DNA from 4 places in the Bacillus sp. NPDC093026 genome. Region 1 is predicted to be linked to each of the others. Evidence: riboswitches for the same ligand, from Rfam matches in the RefSeq annotation. Region 1 holds a riboswitch; each other region holds the start of a gene.
The links. A riboswitch is a leader RNA that binds a small molecule or an ion and turns the genes downstream of it on or off. The one in region 1 is predicted to bind S-adenosylmethionine.

Region 1 (4,582 bases):
TTGCTATGTGCTGTTTGATGGCCATTTCAGATCCAAAAACAACTTTCATCATTTGGTTATTTGCGGTTGGGATCGGGCTTGTCTTAGGTGGATGGAATATCAGGTATCTCACAACAAGACTGGTTCCTTATCTACTCTTTTTCATTCTAGTGTTTTGGATGATGGCGGCTTTTGGCAAGGGGGATCATACTGTCTGGAAGTGGGCATGGTTTCATATGACAGAGGAGAGTCTAAGAAATGGACTGACCATATCTTTCAGAATGCTTGGCTTTGTTACATTTGGTCTCCTTTTTACGTCAACGACCGATTTGACTGCTTTTATGATGAGTTTGATTCATCAATGTCGACTTTCACCAAAATGGGCGTATGGTATGCTCGCTGGTTTTCGCTTTATCCCTTTGTTTCAAAGTGAATTGAAACAAATGAAGGTTGCACATAAAATTAGAGGATACAAGCAAAAAAGCGGCTGGAAGGCCTTTATTCGCTATGCAGTGCCCCTTTTTACACAAGGTGTACGAAAGTCAGAACGCATTGCCATTGCGATGGAAGCAAGAGGCTTCACAGGGACGAGGGAGCGAACGTATTATCATGTCATCAGCACATCCTGGATCGACTATATGTATCTTTTATTCATAGTGGTCAGTGTCCTATTATGTATGCTCTTTTTTTAAAAACACACCCACAATCTTTTAATAGAATGTGGGCTTTTTATATGTCTTAGGTCATTTGGTTGATATTAGTACACATTGCAGGCTGTAATAGATCATATAAAGAACTGACGGTATTAGAGTGAGAGTTAATATTTTTAAACTTAATTGATGTCGCCTTTCGTTTTGGATAAATTGGTAAATATTTATATTTTCACTTTACCACGAAGAAATATAATCAAACAACTTTATCAAAGAAAAGAAAGAACCGTAAGCGGTCCTTTTCTTGGTTGTATCAGGTTTTAAGTAGATCAACCTATTCCCACACTTGGTCAGCAATCTCGATTACATGGCGCAACTTTTCCCATTGCTGTTCTTCTGTCAACAGATTTCCTTCTTCAGTGGAAGCGAATCCGCATTGTGGACTCAGACAAATTTGGTTGATGTTCACATATTGAGTCGCTTCTTCGATTCGCTTTTTGATTTGTTCAGCAGGCTCAAGCTCACCGTACTTTGATGTCACAAGTCCAAGAACGATTTGAAGGTTTGGATTTTTGACATATCGAAGGGGCTCGAACCCACCTGAACGCTCATCGTCGAACTCGAGGAAAAGACCATCCAAGTCTAAACCATCAAAGATCGTTTCTGCCGCCGCCTCATAACCACCTTCAGCCGCCCAAGTTGATTTGAAATTACCACGGCAAATGTGCATAGTGACGACTAAATCGTCTGGACGATCAGCAACGGCCTCATTGATTGTTTTAGCAAACGACTCACGGAGCTCATCTGCCTCACGACCAAAGGCTTTAATTTGTTCATGACCTTTTTCAGAAAAGAACACAGCCCATGCAGTATCGTCTAATTGTAAGTAGCGACAGCCAGCATCATAGAAGGCGTGAATTGCTTTTTTATAGGCTTGTGCGACATCATGGTGGAAATCATCTAAATGGTCGTACACACCTTCTTCTAGCTTCCCACGGAAAAAGAGCATATTTGGGCTTGGGATGGTCATTTTAGCCGTATGGTTACCTGCAATGCTGTGAAGAAAACGATAATCCTCTAGCATCGGATGATCTGTAAAGTCAATTTTGTCCGTCACTTTAATGCCTCGTGCTTTTGTTGTTGTGTTGTGGAATTGAATGCCCTGATCTGCTTCAAAGCCTTCGACTCCATCAAGCCCTTCAAGGAAATCAAAATGCCACCAAGCACGTCTGAACTCTCCATCTGTGACAACCTCTAGCCCAATCTCTTTTTGTTTTTCAACAATTCGTGTGATTTCTTCATTTTCAATTTGCCGAAGCTGATCTGCTGTCAGCGTACCGGCTGTTCTTTGCCGGCGTGCTTCTTTAATGCGGTTAGATCGAAGCAAACTGCCTACTTGATCTGCGCGAAACGGCGGTTTTTTTGTTTTCTTTCCGGTTGTTTGCACTTTAGTCATAGTGAATCCCTTCTTTCCTTGAGTTCAAAATAAAAAAGCCCTTCCTTTGATAAGGAAGAGCATCATATACTGTAAGATCTCTGCCTTATCTTCAAACAAGCACATATGCTTGTTTAAGGAATTAGCACCATTCTGTTCCAAGGAACAGCGGTTGCCGGGTTTCGCAGGGCCAGTCCCTCCACCACTCTTAATAAGGTTACCTTTTGATTCAATTTTCTTAATAAACACAATTATTCAACCTTTTTGAGGAAAAGTCAATGATTTTTCAATTTATTTTTCTACATGAATCAATCAGCAATGAGGACACCGGCTAGTCCGACGCAGAAGCCGTGAGATCGTGATACTGACGGCAATCATCCAGACTTCAGGTTTTCAGGTCACGCTAAAAAGAAAACAAAGGGCTAAAATGATACTTATTTAGCCCTTTGTCCATTATCTGAAAAGAGCCACGTGGGAGACTCTTTCTTTACTCTATACTTGTTTGGGTGCATTGTTTAAAGGGTGTTGGCGTTTGCCATTGTAATGGCGGCGGATACGAAAGATTTCAAACTCCGAGAGATCTGCATTTTTTCGTTTTTGGGTGCGGTTATCTTTTTTGAAAGAGAAAAGTAAGTAGCAACAAAGTGAAGCGATAATGAACAAAATGATCATATGACATTCCTCCAATTCATCCTATTCTTTAAGTATAGACAGGGTGAGTGATGTTTATAACTGAAAATAAAAAGCAGAAGTGACTTAGTTCTTTTGGTTTAGTACATCTGCTAATTTAGGTATAAAATACTGGTTGTTTTTAACTATTATATTTCCAATTATTTCATTCGTCAAGAAGAATTTTTCTGGGGTTGTCTTTATTAGTACGAATCAGTGTCATAAAAGTTTCAGAAAATTGTAAACTTTTATTAAAAAACCGTTCCCGAACAGGAACGGTTGTAAACATATTTTATGCTTTTTCTTCAAATAAACGCGCTATTTCTACGATGACTTCTGTTGCTTTGAGCATATTTTCAACAGAGATAAATTCATATTTGCCGTGGAAGTTCTCTCCGCCTGTAAAGATATTTGGTGTTGGAAGTCCTTTGTATGAAAGCTGAGAGCCGTCTGTTCCGCCGCGAATTGGTTCAATAATAGGTGTCACTGATAGGTTTTCCATCGCTTCATAGGCGATATCCACAATATGTTTCACCGGCTCAATTTTTTCTTTCATATTATAATATTGATCCTGAATCTTGAGCGTGATGCTCTTTTCGCCGTAGACAGCTCTTAAGTCATTTGCAATCTTTTCAAAGAGTGCTTTGCGATTGTTGAATGTTTCTTTATCAAAATCTCGAATAATATACTGTAGCTCTGCTTCTTCCACTTCTCCCACAAACTTCGTCAAGTGGAAAAAGCCTTCATACCCCTCTGTATACTCTGGAGATTCATCAGAAGGAAGCTTGTTGTGAAAAAGCATCCCGATTTTAGCAGCACTGACCATCTTGTTTTTCGCTGTTCCTGGATGGACGTTGTTTCCTTGAATGGACACTTTCGCACCTGCTGCGTTGAAGCTTTCATATTGAAGCTCTCCAAGCGGTCCGCCATCAATCGTATAAGCATAGGAAGCGCCAAATGCATCGACATCAAACTTGTGCGGTCCCCTTCCGATTTCTTCATCCGGTGTGAAGGCAACTCGAATCTTGCCATGCTTGATCTCTGGATGCTGAATGAGGTAATGCATGGCGGTCATAATCTCTGCAATGCCCGCCTTGTTATCTGCACCAAGCAAGGTTGTGCCATCAGTGGTAATGATCGTATGTCCTTGGTACTTTTGTAAATTAGGAAACTGTTTTGGAGATAAAACGATATGTAGCTCTTCATTTAACGTGATGTCGCCGCCCTGATAGTTCTCATGAATCTGTGGTTTCACATTCTTACCGGTGAAGTCCGTCGCTGTGTCGATATGAGCTAGGAAGCCAATGGTCGGTACTTCTTTATCTGTATTGGATGGTATTGTTCCCATGACATAACCGTTCTCATCCATTGTCACTTCTTGAATCCCGATTGCTTTCATTTCATCGACAAGCTGTCTAGCTAAGTTCAATTGTCCTTCAGTGGATGGGCAACTTTCTTGATTTGCATCAGACTGGGTATCAACTTTCACATAGTTTGTGAAACGTTCAATCATTTCCTCTCTCATCTATACGTCACTCCTTTTGTAGAATACCACCATTTTATCATGTCTTGAATGCGCTTCATAACAAGAAAGGTTTTCACTGGAAAATAGAGAGGAAAAAGGCCTACTTTGATTAGGTGATGTGCTGAATGGTTTTTTAGAGTGATTTTTTTGGTGTCTTTTTATTTATAATGAGAACATATAAAATCATCCATTTGTACGTTAAATTGGGAAAGGGGTGCGAAAGTTGGATTCAAGTCAAACGCTTGCGCTCACTCAAAAGTTTCAGGAAGCGGCTGAAGAGATTCGGCAGTCGAAGCGGAAATTCGAGAATGGGAAGAGCTTGAG
Region 2 (4,582 bases), on a different contig from region 1:
GTTGAAATTGCAAAAGCAATTGAATCGGCTGGTGCGGATGGACTCACCATGATTAACACTTTAATTGGCATGCGGCTTGATTTAAAAACAGGGAAGCCCATTCTTGCAAATAAAACAGGCGGATTATCAGGTCCAGCAGTAAAACCTGTCGCCATTCGAATGGTATATGAAGTCAGTCAGGCTGTTCGTATCCCGATTATTGGGATGGGCGGGGTTCAACATGCAGAAGATGTGCTTGAATTCCTACTGGCAGGCGCAAGTGCTGTAGCTGTTGGAACAGCCAATTTCGTGAATCCATTCGTTTGTCCAGAAATCATTGAAGATCTGCCTAAAGTTCTGGCGGCTCATGGTTATTCATCAGTAGAGGAATGTATCGGAAGGAGCTGGAAGCATGAAGCATTTGCCAATCATCGCACTTGATTTTCCATCAGGGAGCGAGGCGCTTGCCTTTTTAGATCTATTTGAAGGGAAGCCATTATTTGTGAAGGTTGGCATGGAGCTTTTTTACCAAGAAGGTCCTGCCATAATTGAAACACTGAAACAAAAAAATTGCCGTATTTTCCTTGACTTGAAATTACATGACATTCCAACAACGGTTCAAAAAGCCATGAACCGGCTTGCAGCACTTGGGGTGGATTTGGTTAATGTCCATGCTGCAGGCGGAAAAAGAATGATGCAAGCAGCGGTAGAGGGTCTTGAAAGCGGAACATCAGCTGGACAAAGTAGACCGAACATTATTGCAGTGACTCAGCTCACAAGTACGTCAGAAGACATCATGAAAAAAGAAATACTCATTGATCGTCCACTTGAGGAGACCGTGCTTCATTACGGACAAATGGCATACGAGAGCGGACTAGACGGTGTTGTGTGCTCTGTACATGAATCAAAGGCCATTCATGAGCATATCTCACCATCCTTTCTCACCGTCACACCAGGTATTCGTTTGCCAAATGATCAAACCGATGACCAAAAGCGTGTAGCCACACCTGCTTTTGCAAAAGAACAAGGTGTTTCACAAATTGTTGTGGGGAGATCGATCACCAAAGCAGCAAATCCAATTGCAGCCTATCATCAAATGATCAAAGAGTGGGAGAGACAGCCGTATGAAAACGAAAATTGCTAAACATTTATTACAAATCAAAGCCGTCTCCTTAAAACCAGATGCACCATTCACGTGGGCAAGCGGTATTAAATCACCGATTTACTGCGATAATCGCCTGACATTATCGTACCCTAACGTCAGAAATGACATCGCTGAAGGACTTAAAGATCTCATTCAAACTTATTTTGAGGGAGCAGAAGTGATAGCCGGTACTGCAACGGCCGGAATCCCGCATGCGGCATTGGTGGCAGATCGTCTAAATTTGCCTATGTGTTATGTGAGAAATAAGCCAAAAGCACATGGAAAAGGAAATCAGATCGAAGGAGCGGTAACGACTGGTCAAAAGGTTGTTGTCGTAGAAGATCTCATTTCAACTGGAGGGAGCGTCCTTGAAGTTGTCGCCGCCCTTCAAGATGAGGGCTGTGAAGTGCTTGGAGTTGCGGCCATTTTCACATATGGATTGCCAAAAGCAGTTGCTGCTTTTGCGGAAAAAGACATTCCATATGTCACACTGACAGACTATGATGCGTTGACAGATGCGGCGCTTGAGCTAAGAGCCATCGAGCCATCTGCTATGAATAAACTTAAACGCTGGAGACAAGACCCTTCCTCTGAATCTTGGATGGAAGAGACGCTCTAACAATGCTGTGCCCAGATGCACGGCTTTTTTCATGTGGGTTTAAAATAGTAAAATAGACCCAAATGTGAATAAAAACTAATCCTATCAATAAAGTCGGGTTGACTTTTGTTTGAATTGTGTTAATATTTAATACAAATTAAAACTCTTATCCAGAGAGGTGGAGGGACTGGCCCGATGAAACCCAGCAACCTGCTATCCTGAGCAAGGTGCTACTTCCTGCAAAATGATTCTATTTTGAAAGATAAGGAAATCGTGAGCTTCCTCGTCTTTCTTTCGGATTGAAAGAAAGTTTTTTTATTTTTAATGGTGAGGAGGAAGAGGAGATGGAAGTGAAACAAAACCAGGATGAAGACTTAGTGAAAAACATGCAAGAATTGATTGGAGATATGAAATTCGGTTCAATCACATTGATTGTTCAAGACGGTCAAATAATTCAAGTAGAGAAAAATGAAAAAATCAGATTGAAGTAGTGCGCTATAGCAATATGAGCAATACTCCGGAAGGGGAGAAACAATGTTAACTTATGAAAATTGGCAAGAGCCGTCCATTACATTTCAAGAGGACGATATGTATAAAGGAGCCCTATCTGTGCTGAAATGGGCGTACGGTCATTATGGTGATCAGCTCGTTTATGCATGTAGCTTCGGTATAGAAGGCATTGTCTTGATTGATTTAATCGCTAAAGTCAAAAAAGATGCGAGAATTGTCTTTTTAGATACAGGACTACATTTCAAAGAGACTTACGAGACAATTGATGCGGTGAAGGAAAGATACCCTGGATTAGATATTGTGATGAAAACACCTGATCTGACAGTTGAACAGCAGAATGAACAGCATGGTGACAAACTGTGGGAAACAAATCCTCAAAGCTGTTGCCATATGCGGAAGGTCATTCCCTTGCAAGAAGCATTATCAGGCTATCCGGCTTGGCTTTCTGGCTTAAGAAGAGAGCAGTCACCAAAAAGAGCAGGTACAAACTTTTTAAATAAGGATGATAAATTCCAATCAGTAAAAGTGTGTCCGCTCATCCACTGGACTTGGAAAGATATATGGAGATATGCATCAAAGCAGGAACTTGCTTATAATCCGCTACATGATCGAGGATACCCAAGTATTGGCTGTGCACCATGTACACAACCAGCCTTCACTGCAGATGATCTGCGTTCTGGAAGATGGGCTGGAACAGCAAAGACGGAGTGCGGATTACATGAATAAGGGAGCATAATTAATGGAAATCGCTGCAATTTTATTTAGTTTATTCTTTGCTTTAAATATTGGCGCAAGCGGAGCAGCAGCTTCTATGGGAATTGCGTATGGATCAGGAGCGATTCAAAAACCGCTTTATGCACTCATCGTTTGTGCTGGAGGTATTTTAGCAGGTTCAGTGATTGGCGGCGGTGAAGTTGTCAAAACCATCAGTTCTGGTATTATGCCAGAATCTGTGATTACACTTGAAATTGTTTGCATTATCATTGGTTCCGCTGCATTATCATTATTTATTGCGAATCTGATGGCCATCCCGCTATCCACAAGTGAAGTAACGGTTGGAGCTGTTGTTGGTGTTGCCGTGGCATACAAAGTATTGTTTGTAAAATCCATTTTAGTGATCGTCGCATTTTGGATCATTATTCCACTCATTGCTTTTGCTTTCACGTTTACTGTGATCAAAATCATCAGACTGTTCCCAAAACACACATTATCTAAAAAAGGTGTCGGCATTCTTTCTATCGCTTTAATCATCAGTGGCTTTCTAGAGGCTTTTTCAGCTGGTATGAACAATGTTGCCAATGCTGTAGGTCCGCTAGTGGCATCAGGGGTCCTGTCAGTAGGGCAAGGTACACTTTACGGGGGGATATTTGTCGCGCTTGGTGCACTTTTACTCGGTAGGAGAGTACTTGAAACAAATGGTAAGAAAATCACACGATATCAAACAGGTGAAGGCATCTTACTCTCTAGTACCGGTGCTGGACTTGTCATTGTGAGCTCTATTTTCGGCTTGCCTGTACCACTTACCCAAATCACCTCTTCATCAATTATTGGTCTTGGGATGGCAAAGGGTGGACCGAACATTTTTCATAAACATGTCGTGAAAAAGATGCTGAAAGTCTGGGTTGTTTCTCCATTCTTATCACTCAGCTTGTCTTATTTGCTGGTAAGCTTTTTCTTAAAAGGAGACTATTATTCTATCTTTATCATGATGAGTGTGTTATTTGCTTCACTCGGCGCATTAAGTCTGATGAAGGCAGTCAAAAATGAAAGCAACTCCATCCATGAACAAGGCGGCGGCATTTAACGATAAATCTGACTATTAACATCTAATAACTTGAACATTGAGAGGAAGATGAACAAATGAGTTTAACACCACATGGTGGCGTATTAATTAATCGAGTAAATGAAGAATATGATTTAAGCACAGCAGAGAAGGAAATCGAACTGGATACGATCTCTTTTGCAGACCTTGAACTGATTGCAATCGGCGGGTATAGTCCAATTGAAGGCTTTTTAACAAAAGCCGATTATGAAGCCGTTGTGAGCGACATGAGACTAGCAAGTGGTGTTGTTTGGTCTCTTCCTATTACTCTTCCAGTCACAAAGGAAAAGGCAGCGGAAATTCGTAAGGGAGATATCGTCCGTTTATCTTACAATGGAACAGTTTACGGGATACTTGAGGTGGAAGATCAATACACGCCAGATAAGGAAAAAGAAGCTGTGAATGTGTATAAAACAAATGATCGGAATCATCCAGGGGTGAAAAAATTATTTGAGCGCGGTGACACATATATTGGTGGTAAAATTACACTGACCAAGCGTAGCGAAAAGCCATTCCCTCAATTCACCTA
Region 3 (4,582 bases), on a different contig from region 1:
AGATTATCAACCACATCGTTTGGCGATAAAGGATTTCGTTGATGATGTGAACATTAGTGACCAGCCACTGCCAGAATTAGCATCATTAGATGAAGATTTAAAAGAAGTGTTGCGAAGTGAACCCCCAGAAGGTTTAGTGCAATTTATCTTTACAGGACTGTTTATTTGTAACCTGCGTTACGTGTCAAATGTTTTAGAAAACCATCAGCTACTAGAAGAAACCGCTCTTTGGCGTTTGCTTGCAGAAGAAATTCTAGATTATCAGCAGCAATTCCCGCAACTAAAAGAACGTTTTGCATTATTTGACCTTTTCCAGCCTCAGCTAACAAAGCTTTGTTTAAACCGTAATCGAATGATTGATTATGGCTATGGAGATGGAGACGATCGCCCACATGCGTCAGAGCATGGGAAAGTAACAAATGCGCTTGCACACGTCCTATCATCTGTAGGCGAAAAATAATGAAAGAGCTGTAGACGAATGGTGTCTACAGCTTTCAAGAACCTCCATTCAAAGGAGGTTCGACTATTATTAACACAAAAACAGGGCAAACCAATTTTTCTCTCTGCCTTCATTGAGAAGATGTTGTTCAGCTAATAATTTTTCACTTTTCCTTGTAAGACTAGGTGGTGACCAAACAGCATTTCCATCAAAGACGAGAATTCGTTTCTTTAGCTGTTCCGTGATAGTTGACATGTGCTTTTGCCCCCTTATCTTTCTGGTGAATGTAAGTCGTCAGTTCTGCTGTTAAATCTGATCGAAGGAAAGGTGTAATTAAATAAATGCCATTAAACAGATCACAAGCAGCGTCTATTAAAGAGCGGGCAATCGCTAACCCTTCTGTTCGCTGTTTTTCCTTGTCATCCCCTGCTTTTGCCATGATGTCACGAATCGAGTCAGACAGCTTGATGCCTGGGATTTCATGGTGAATAAATTCTGCATTTCGGCTACTTGTTAAAGGCATAATGCCGATGTAAATCGGTTGATCGAGGTGACGGATTTCCTCATGAATTTTCACAAGCTGTTCCTCTGAATAAACTGGCTGTGAGATGAAATAATCAGCACCGTATTCTACTTTTTTCTCAAGGCGTTTGACGGCTTTATCGATATGACGAACATTTGGATTAAACGCTCCTGCCACGGAAAAATTGGTCTTTTTACCAAGCGGTTTGCCTGAGAAGGAGAGTCCTTCATTAAATTGTTTAATCAGACGGATCAGATCAAAGGACGTTAAATCATAAACAGACGTTGCTCCTGGGAAGTCACCGATTTTTGAAGGGTCGCCTGTAATCGCTAAAATATCGGTTAATCCAAGTGTATCAAGTCCCATCAAATGTGATTGCAATCCGATTAAATTGCGATCTCGACAAGTAATATGAACAAGTGAACGCATATCGAGTTGCTGCTTCAGCAAAGCGCCGCATGCCACATTGCTAATGCGCGGGGTGGCAAGGGAATTATCAGCTAGCGTCAGAGCATCAATGCCTGCTTTCTTTAATTCTTTCGCAGCATTAAGAAATTTTTCAAAGTTGAGCTTCTTTGGCGGGTCCAGTTCCACGATGATTGACCGCTTTTGAATGGCAAGCTCGTCAAGCCCAGGTTCTGTGCGTTGATCTTGGAGTGAAATGCTTTCTTCTTTTAAAATTTTGACTTCTTTTTCTGTGATCGGCGCTAAATCTTTTACAGCTTCCGCCATGGCTCGGATATGCTGAGGGGTCGTTCCGCAACAGCCACCAATAATACGGGCACCTTGATTTCTAAACTCTAGTGCACTCTTTCGAAAATAATCATTATCTGTATCATAGACAAGTCTACCTTTTTCAAGAGATGGGAGACTGCTGTTTGGATAGACAGATAAATAAGAATTTTCAAAAAGTGGCACACCTTCGAGTGCCTGAATCATATGATAGGGACCTAGTCTGCAGTTAATTCCGACGACATCAGCTCCAAGAGAGGATAATTCAGATAAACCGTCATGGAGCGGCGTTCCATCTTGCAGGACACCTTGTTCGTGCATGGATACGTTCATGACAATAGGGAGTTCCGTTTCTTTGCGTGCGATGTGTAGAACCGCCTTTGCTTCTTCGAGGTCGTAATAGGTTTCGAGTAATAGTCCGTCAGGCTGTTCATTTAATAGAAGATACAACTGCTCTCTAAAGCTTCGTTTAATTTCCTCAATGGAGTATGCATTTTTGTTAAACGTTCGAATGCCGCCAATCGTTCCGAGTACATAAGCAGAGCCTGCGGCTGCTTTGGCAATTTGCATAGCTTTTGTATTGATACGTTTCGTTTCTTCTTCTAAACCGTAGCGGGATAGTTTAATATAATTCGCTCCATACGTGTTCGTTTGGATGATGTCAGCTCCCGCCTGTACGTACGCCTCATGTACCCTTTTGACTTCATCTTCCTTTGATAGATTTAATTCTTCAAAGCAGCGATCAATTCCATAAGAATATAAAAGTGTTCCCATTGCTCCATCAGCAATCAGCACGCGGTTTTGTAAATCTTGTAATAGGCCCATTGTATTCCTCCTTATTTCTATGTAACAAAAAAAGCCTTCTGATAAGAAGAAGACTTTTTGAAAGTATCGTAATTCTTCTCCTTATCTTCCAAGCAGTAGCTTGCTGGATTTAGCACCTTGGTTATAGAAAGTGTTTGTCTATTACACCGGTTGCTGAGGCTTCACAGGGCCAGTCCCTCTGCCTCTCTTGATAAGAAAACAATATGAATCTGTCAATGAATTGAACTTCCATTAACTGTATCGAAAAAATCGGAAATAATCAATGGAAAATTTAAAATTTATCGAAAATTTATAAATTGGACATCAATCGGCAAATCAGCTTTGCGAATAAGTGAAATGACTTCCTGTAAATCATCCTTATTTTCCCCTGTCACACGCACTTGATCATCTTGGAATTGAGATTTCACCTTGAGACCAGATTGCTTAATGAGTGTGTTGATTTTTTTAGCATTGTCTTTATCAATTCCGCTAATCAGTTTTGCACGTTGACGTACAGTCCCGCCAAGTGCATGCTCGGTTTTGCCGTAGTCGATATTTTTTGTCGGTACATTTCGTTTAATGAGTTTTGACACAAGCACATCTTTTAGCTGCTCTAGCTTGAAGTCATCGTCAGAGATGAGCACGAGCTCTTCTTTCTCTAATGAAATATCACTTTTACTTCCTTTGTAATCATAACGGTTTTTGATTTCTTTTAAAGCTGCTTGAATGGCGTTTTGCACCTCTGGTAATTCGATCTTCGATACAATGTCAAACGAACTTTCTTTTGCCATGACTCATGACCTCCAAGTATTAGATATTGCGTCTATCTTATCATGCAAATGGGGATAGAAGAAACGTTAGCGTATTGATAGGTCAATGAGCTCAAGCTCTTTCTGTATAAATCACCTACGGATTGTCCACTTTAGCTAACAGAACTAGAGATGTTCATGTGCTAAGAAGTATAGTAGAATAAAGTGAAATCAAATGATGAACGAATGCTCTTTATGGGCAGATAGGAAGGAAGAGAACATGAGACCAGGTGAGCAATTGACCTTGCAAATAGAGAAAGAGATGGAGTATGGATACTTTTTGACAGATGGCGAAGATTCTGTCCTCTTACATCGTAGTGAGATCACAGAAGATATTGAAGATAGAGATGAAGTGGATGTCTATCTATATGTAGATCATGAAGAGAGACTAGCAGCTACAATGAAAAAGCCTATTATTAACGCACATACATACGGCTGGGTTGAAGTCGTTGATGTTGTAGAGGATATGGGCGTATTTGTTGATGTCGGGTTATCAAAGGATGCACTTGTGGCAACAGAACACCTCCCGCCTTTTGAAGAAGCATGGCCCAAAAAAGGAGACCGGCTGTACTGTATGCTGAAAGTCACAAGCTACGGGAGATTGTTCGCAAAACCAGCCACAGAAGATATCATCAGTAAGCTGTTTACCGAAGCACCTAATACCATTATGAACAAAGACATAACAGGGACGATTTACCGCTTGATTGCGACAGGCTCCTTTATGCTTACAGATACAGGAATTAGAGGGTTTATCCATCGCACAGAACGGAAGGAAGAACCAAGACTAGGATCTACTGTCACAGGTCGTGTCATTGCAGTGAAAGAGGATGGAACCGTTAACGTATCTCTCCTTCCTAGAAAACAGGACGCATTATCAGTTGATGCAGAACAGATCTTAACTTATATGAGAAACAGAAATGGTGCGATGCCCTATTGGGACAAAAGTGACCCAGATGATATTCGCGAAAGATTTCAAATGAGTAAGGCCGCTTTTAAACGAGCATTAGGTCACTTGATGAAAAATGGTCTAATTGATCAAAAAGAAGGCTGGACATATGAGAAAAAGTGAGCAGTTGCTCACTCAGGCTGTCGAGATTTTCTCGACAGCCTGATTTTTCCACTTATCATTGAAACAACATCACCGAAATCCGATAAAAAAGAGTAAGTTGATAAAAGGAGTGTGTGGATGATTGTGCTCGCCTCATGCAGCAATCAACAGGAAGAACGACCGAAATCAAATATGTAGCGGATTGGCGTCATGCTGACAGACTAGGG
Region 4 (4,582 bases), on a different contig from region 1:
AGCTCAGAAATGACATTATTATCAATTGTGTGGACATGGAGACAGCAACCTGCTTTTGTCCGCCGATATAAATAAGTATGAAGCAACGTTTCGGCAGAAGGTTTAAGCTTTTGATTTGGCTCATACGGCTGACCCGTTTCATCAACAAGCACAAAATCTTCGTCTGTTTCTTTTCGTTTATCTTTTCCGCTTGCCGTCACCAAAAAAGTCATTGGCTCATCCGACACCTTAATAGATAAATTGCCGCTTGTTCCGTAAAACCAGTCTCTTGCTGCCAGTTCACGTTTGACATCAGCTAGCTCTTGCCACCGTTTGCTCTTTGCATCTGCCATTTTTTCACTTCCTTTATTTGAACAAATTGCGCTTTTACATCAACAAATGTTTCATATTCTTTATGTATGAGGCCTAGATTTCTACATTCATTCAGCAAATAATCACGAGCAAACGTCAGATCAGCACATTTTGCTGCCTCAATATCTGTCACTGAATCTCCAATCACGACAATGAAATCATTCTCATGTGCGAGCTTTCGAATAATCGATGGCTTACAGCAGCCACAACCATTTTGACATTGTGAATCACAGGCATGAGGCCATTCAATTTGAATGTTCTTTTCCTTAAACGACGCGTGATTACAATAAATGTGTTCTTTTTCCACAATGCCTTCGAGTACAGGATACACAAAAAAGTCCATACCGCCGCTTAAGACATAAAAGGGTATCTCTGCTTTTTTTAAATAAGCGACAAATTGTTCGAAGCCTTCTCGAATGTTTGTATCATGTAGAATAAACGACTGAATGGCTTCCTTCTGCTCACTATTCAATAAACGAAACATGCGTCCGACGCCTTCTTTGATCGTGATCTCCTTTGACAGGACGCCATCTTTCAGCTGCGCCCATTCACTTGGAGCAAACTGCTTCATAATGCGAATAATATTATCATTTGTTGTAATCGTACCGTCAAAATCACAACATACAATTGGCTTTTTCATTTAATCTGCTACCCTTCCCCAAAGATCAAGTGCTGCTTTTAAATCTTGACAAGATGACGCCTTCTCTTCTATTGGCTCACCACTTAAAACAGCGGCGATCATTGATCTAAATGCTTTTCCTCCACCGATGGCTCCGCGCGGATGTCCATGGATACCTCCGCCTGCATTGATCACATGATCTAACCCAAAATCTCTGATTAATAGCGGCACCATTCCTGGATGAATACCCGCTGATGGAACAGGGAATGTTTTTTGAACAGTGTCCTCTTTCACGCAAGCTTCATAGATGCCTCGTGCATCTTCTTTCGGAAGTGCGACTGACCCATAAGGAGATGGAAAAAGACTAAAATCGGCACCAGCATATCGATTTAATTTACCTAAAAGAAGAGAATGCGAGAATCCATATTCAGGAGATGATGTAAATGCACCGCTCACCGCTGGATGCGCCATGATGGGGACATGAATCTCTTGGTCTTCCGCTAAGCTCTGCATCACATCAAGTCCGTAAGCAAATACATTGAATAATAGCGCATCTGCTCCAAGTTCAACTGCTTTTCGAGCTCGATCTCTCAAGTCAAAGGTTCTGCCAGTTAAATTGACTGCATAAAGCGTGCGGCGTCCTGTCTCTTCATACGTTTCATTTAGGATCTTTTTTCCTTCTTTGATACGTTCTTCAAATGGCGTCAATGGGTTTTCAAATAAAATTTCGTCATCTTTGATTAAGTCAACACCGCCTAAAGCCTGCAAACGAAGCTGTTCTTTTAAATCCTGCATATCACGACCGATCACACCTTTAAAAATACTCATTAAAAGCGGTCGTTCAAAAGCATTCAGTTTGCTTCGTATGCCCTCAATTCCAAACACCGGTCCAGGTAGGCTTCGCTTAAACGCTGTCGAAAATTCTATGTCGGCAAGCTTCACTTTCCCATCAAGTGAAAGCTTCCCAAAAATAGTCGTCAAAACGGCTGGTAAATCAGTCGAAAAATTGGCTTCAGGATAACCAATTGTCACTTCTGATTGAACAAGACCATTTTCTCGCACAGATTTTTCCTTTACTTCGATCACGCGGCCTTTATGTTTTTTTAGTTGATCCTTCTTTAATTGCGGCAAATCCGTCCATGATCCGACCGTTAATCCAAGTGCGATTTGCTCTGCTTTCTGGTCAATTTGTTCATCCTCTTGGTGTGTTAATACATATGTTGCTAGTAATTCACTCACTAGGAATCCCCTTTCTATCGCGTCCTCTATATGTTCAATAAAAAAACCTCTTCAAGTGCTAGGGTAGCGCCATAAAGAGGTTTCGTTTCATTCATCTGAATCTTATCTCTCAGCGCCTGCTGCAAGAATTAGCACCGTGCTTCTTGGAAGTCGGTTGCCGGGCTTCATTGGGCTAGTCCCTCTGCCTACTCTTGATAAGAATATTCAATTTTCTTACATATTGCCTGAATTATCGCATCGTTTTTTTATGTTGTCAATGACTTTTTTTCAAATAGACGCAATGAAGCAATCCGTTTAGCTGCTTCCTTTAACCGCTCCTCACTTGTCAAAAGCCCGACTCTGACATAGCCTTCACCATGAAGACCAAAGCCATTTCCCGGCGCAACTGCAACATGCACTTTCTCTAATAACAAGTCAGAAAAGGATTCAGATGTATAACCTTCAGGCACCTTTAACCATGCAAAAAAAGAGCCCCTTGGTGCACGTACCTCCCAGCCGATCTCTCTGATTGCATTAATCCATGTATTTCGTCTTTTCTCGTATCGATCATTTTGCACTTGCACACAGGTTTGATCACTTAATAGAGCCTCTGCCGCTGCATCTTGAGTCGCCTTAAAAAGTGAAACAAACATATGGTCCTGAAAAAGCTCAATGGCTTCTATTACAGATGGATTTCCTGCTGCAAAACCAACTCGCCAGCCTGCCATATTATAAGTTTTTGAAAATGTATAGATTTCAATCCCCGTCTCTTTTGCTCCGTCCGTTTGTAAAAAGCTGATTGGCTTTTCTCCATCAAATCCGATGGCGCCATAAGCAAAATCATGGACAACACAAATATTGTGATCTTTCGCTAGATGAATGGTTTTTTCAAAGAACGCACGACTTGCAATAGCGCCAGTCGGATTGTTTGGATAATTTAAGTACATCAATTTTGCTTTTTCCTTATGATCTTTTGACAATAGATCATAATTAGGCAAAAAATCATTTTCTTCAAGAAGTGGCATTGTGACCATTTCAGCTCCAGCGAGCACTACGCCTGACCAATAATCAGGGTAGCCTGGGTCTGGGACTAGCACAGTATCTCCAGGATTCAGTAAACATTGTGGCAACTCAACAAGTCCCGCCTTACCGCCAAATAAAATTGCAATCTCAGTCTCAGGATCTAGCGTGACGCCATATTCTCTTAGATAAAATGCAGCGGCCGCCTTCTTTAGCTTCGCTGTTCCACGAAATGAGGAGTATTGGTGATTCTCTGGCTTCTCTACCGCTGCTTGCATTGCTTTGACAATATGCGGCGGTGTCGGCTGATCAGGATTTCCCTGTCCTAAATTAATCACATCTGCCCCAGCCTGAAGTTTCTTTTGGACTTTTTGAACGAGCGAAGCAAAAAACTGTTCAGGCAATTTTTTCAAAACATCTGATTGTTGGAATTCCATATTTTCACCTTCTATTCAAGTTACATGACAATACACTCACTGTAATGGATTGTTTTATGAATTGTAAAGCAATTTTGAAAAAAGATTGACATGCGAAGAGTCGCTCTGATAATATCTTGAATTAAGAAATGCGTACATGAATTGAACAATTACATATTGATTTCTCTTATCGAGAGTTGGGCGAGGGAATTGGCCTTTTGACCCCAACAGCAACCGACCGTTAATACCATTGTGAAGTGGGGCGTAGCAATATAAGCGCCAAGACAATTGTCTTGTAGGGCACGGTGCTAATTCCATCAGACGTATGTGCTGAGAGATAAGAGGGGCTTTGAACACATAGATCACTATCAAGCCTCTTTCTCTCGGGAGAAAGAGGTTTTTTATATGATTTGGAGGGGAAGCAATTGGTAACACTTACGGCATCATACGAAGAATTAACAGAGAGCTCGGCTATTGCACTTGCCATTAGACTAGGTTTAATACAGGAAAGCAGCCATTTGACATGTACTGAAATTGGCGACGGAAATTTAAATTATGTCTTTCATATCTTTGATCACAAACATCAAAAAGGACTCATTCTCAAGCAGGCCTTACCTTACGCAAAGGTCGTTGGGGAAAGCTGGCCACTTACATTAGATCGCGCAAGAATTGAAAGTGCCGCGCTCATTAAACAATCTGAATACGTACCACATCTTGTACCAGAAGTCTATTATTCTGATACAACTCTTGCTGTCACTGCAATGGAAGACCTTTCACACCTAGAAATCGTCAGAAAAGGGCTAATTGCCGGAAAAAACTATCCGCACTTATCAGATCATGTTGGAGAATTTTTAGGTAAAACGCTTTTTTATACATCTGACTTTGCAACAAATCCTAAAATCAAAAAACAGTATGTTAAGCAATTCACAAACCCAGATCTTTGTGACATAACAGAAAA

Region 2: another riboswitch for S-adenosylmethionine. It lies ahead of ACIQCE_RS01985 (DUF2292 domain-containing protein); the one in region 1 lies ahead of ACIQCE_RS05555 (5-methyltetrahydropteroyltriglutamate--homocysteine S-methyltransferase).
Region 3: another riboswitch for S-adenosylmethionine. It lies ahead of ACIQCE_RS03875 (bifunctional homocysteine S-methyltransferase/methylenetetrahydrofolate reductase); the one in region 1 lies ahead of ACIQCE_RS05555 (5-methyltetrahydropteroyltriglutamate--homocysteine S-methyltransferase).
Region 4: another riboswitch for S-adenosylmethionine. It lies ahead of mtnW (2,3-diketo-5-methylthiopentyl-1-phosphate enolase); the one in region 1 lies ahead of ACIQCE_RS05555 (5-methyltetrahydropteroyltriglutamate--homocysteine S-methyltransferase).

What each region holds. Positions count from the first base shown of each region.
Region 1 is NZ_JBIVPN010000002.1:133,103-137,684, forward strand. Features, by position in the region: gene ACIQCE_RS05550 (energy-coupling factor transporter transmembrane component T family protein) at 1-671, shown strand, start outside; gene ACIQCE_RS05555 (5-methyltetrahydropteroyltriglutamate--homocysteine S-methyltransferase) at 964-2,085, opposite strand; SAM riboswitch class I at 2,168-2,282, opposite strand; gene pepT (peptidase T) at 3,026-4,258, opposite strand; gene ACIQCE_RS05565 (hypothetical protein) at 4,482-4,582, shown strand, end outside.
Region 2 is NZ_JBIVPN010000001.1:393,088-397,669, reverse strand. Features, by position in the region: gene ACIQCE_RS02000 (dihydroorotate dehydrogenase) at 1-420, shown strand, start outside; gene pyrF (orotidine-5'-phosphate decarboxylase) at 392-1,123, shown strand; gene pyrE (orotate phosphoribosyltransferase) at 1,104-1,742, shown strand; SAM riboswitch class I at 1,885-1,990, shown strand; gene ACIQCE_RS01985 (DUF2292 domain-containing protein) at 2,108-2,212, shown strand; gene ACIQCE_RS01980 (phosphoadenylyl-sulfate reductase) at 2,256-2,957, shown strand; gene ACIQCE_RS01975 (sulfate permease) at 2,971-4,035, shown strand; gene sat (sulfate adenylyltransferase) at 4,092-4,582, shown strand, end outside.
Region 3 is NZ_JBIVPN010000001.1:753,382-757,963, reverse strand. Features, by position in the region: gene ACIQCE_RS03885 (IucA/IucC family protein) at 1-460, shown strand, start outside; gene ACIQCE_RS03880 (hypothetical protein) at 530-694, opposite strand; gene ACIQCE_RS03875 (bifunctional homocysteine S-methyltransferase/methylenetetrahydrofolate reductase) at 648-2,519, opposite strand; SAM riboswitch class I at 2,598-2,716, opposite strand; gene ACIQCE_RS03870 (YajQ family cyclic di-GMP-binding protein) at 2,798-3,289, opposite strand; gene ACIQCE_RS03865 (CvfB family protein) at 3,528-4,376, shown strand.
Region 4 is NZ_JBIVPN010000001.1:588,708-593,289, forward strand. Features, by position in the region: gene ACIQCE_RS02990 (methylthioribulose 1-phosphate dehydratase) at 1-332, opposite strand, end outside; gene ACIQCE_RS02995 (2-hydroxy-3-keto-5-methylthiopentenyl-1-phosphate phosphatase) at 296-991, opposite strand; gene mtnW (2,3-diketo-5-methylthiopentyl-1-phosphate enolase) at 992-2,209, opposite strand; SAM riboswitch class I at 2,309-2,410, opposite strand; gene ACIQCE_RS03005 (pyridoxal phosphate-dependent aminotransferase) at 2,455-3,645, opposite strand; SAM riboswitch class I at 3,809-3,968, shown strand; gene mtnK (S-methyl-5-thioribose kinase) at 4,050-4,582, shown strand, end outside.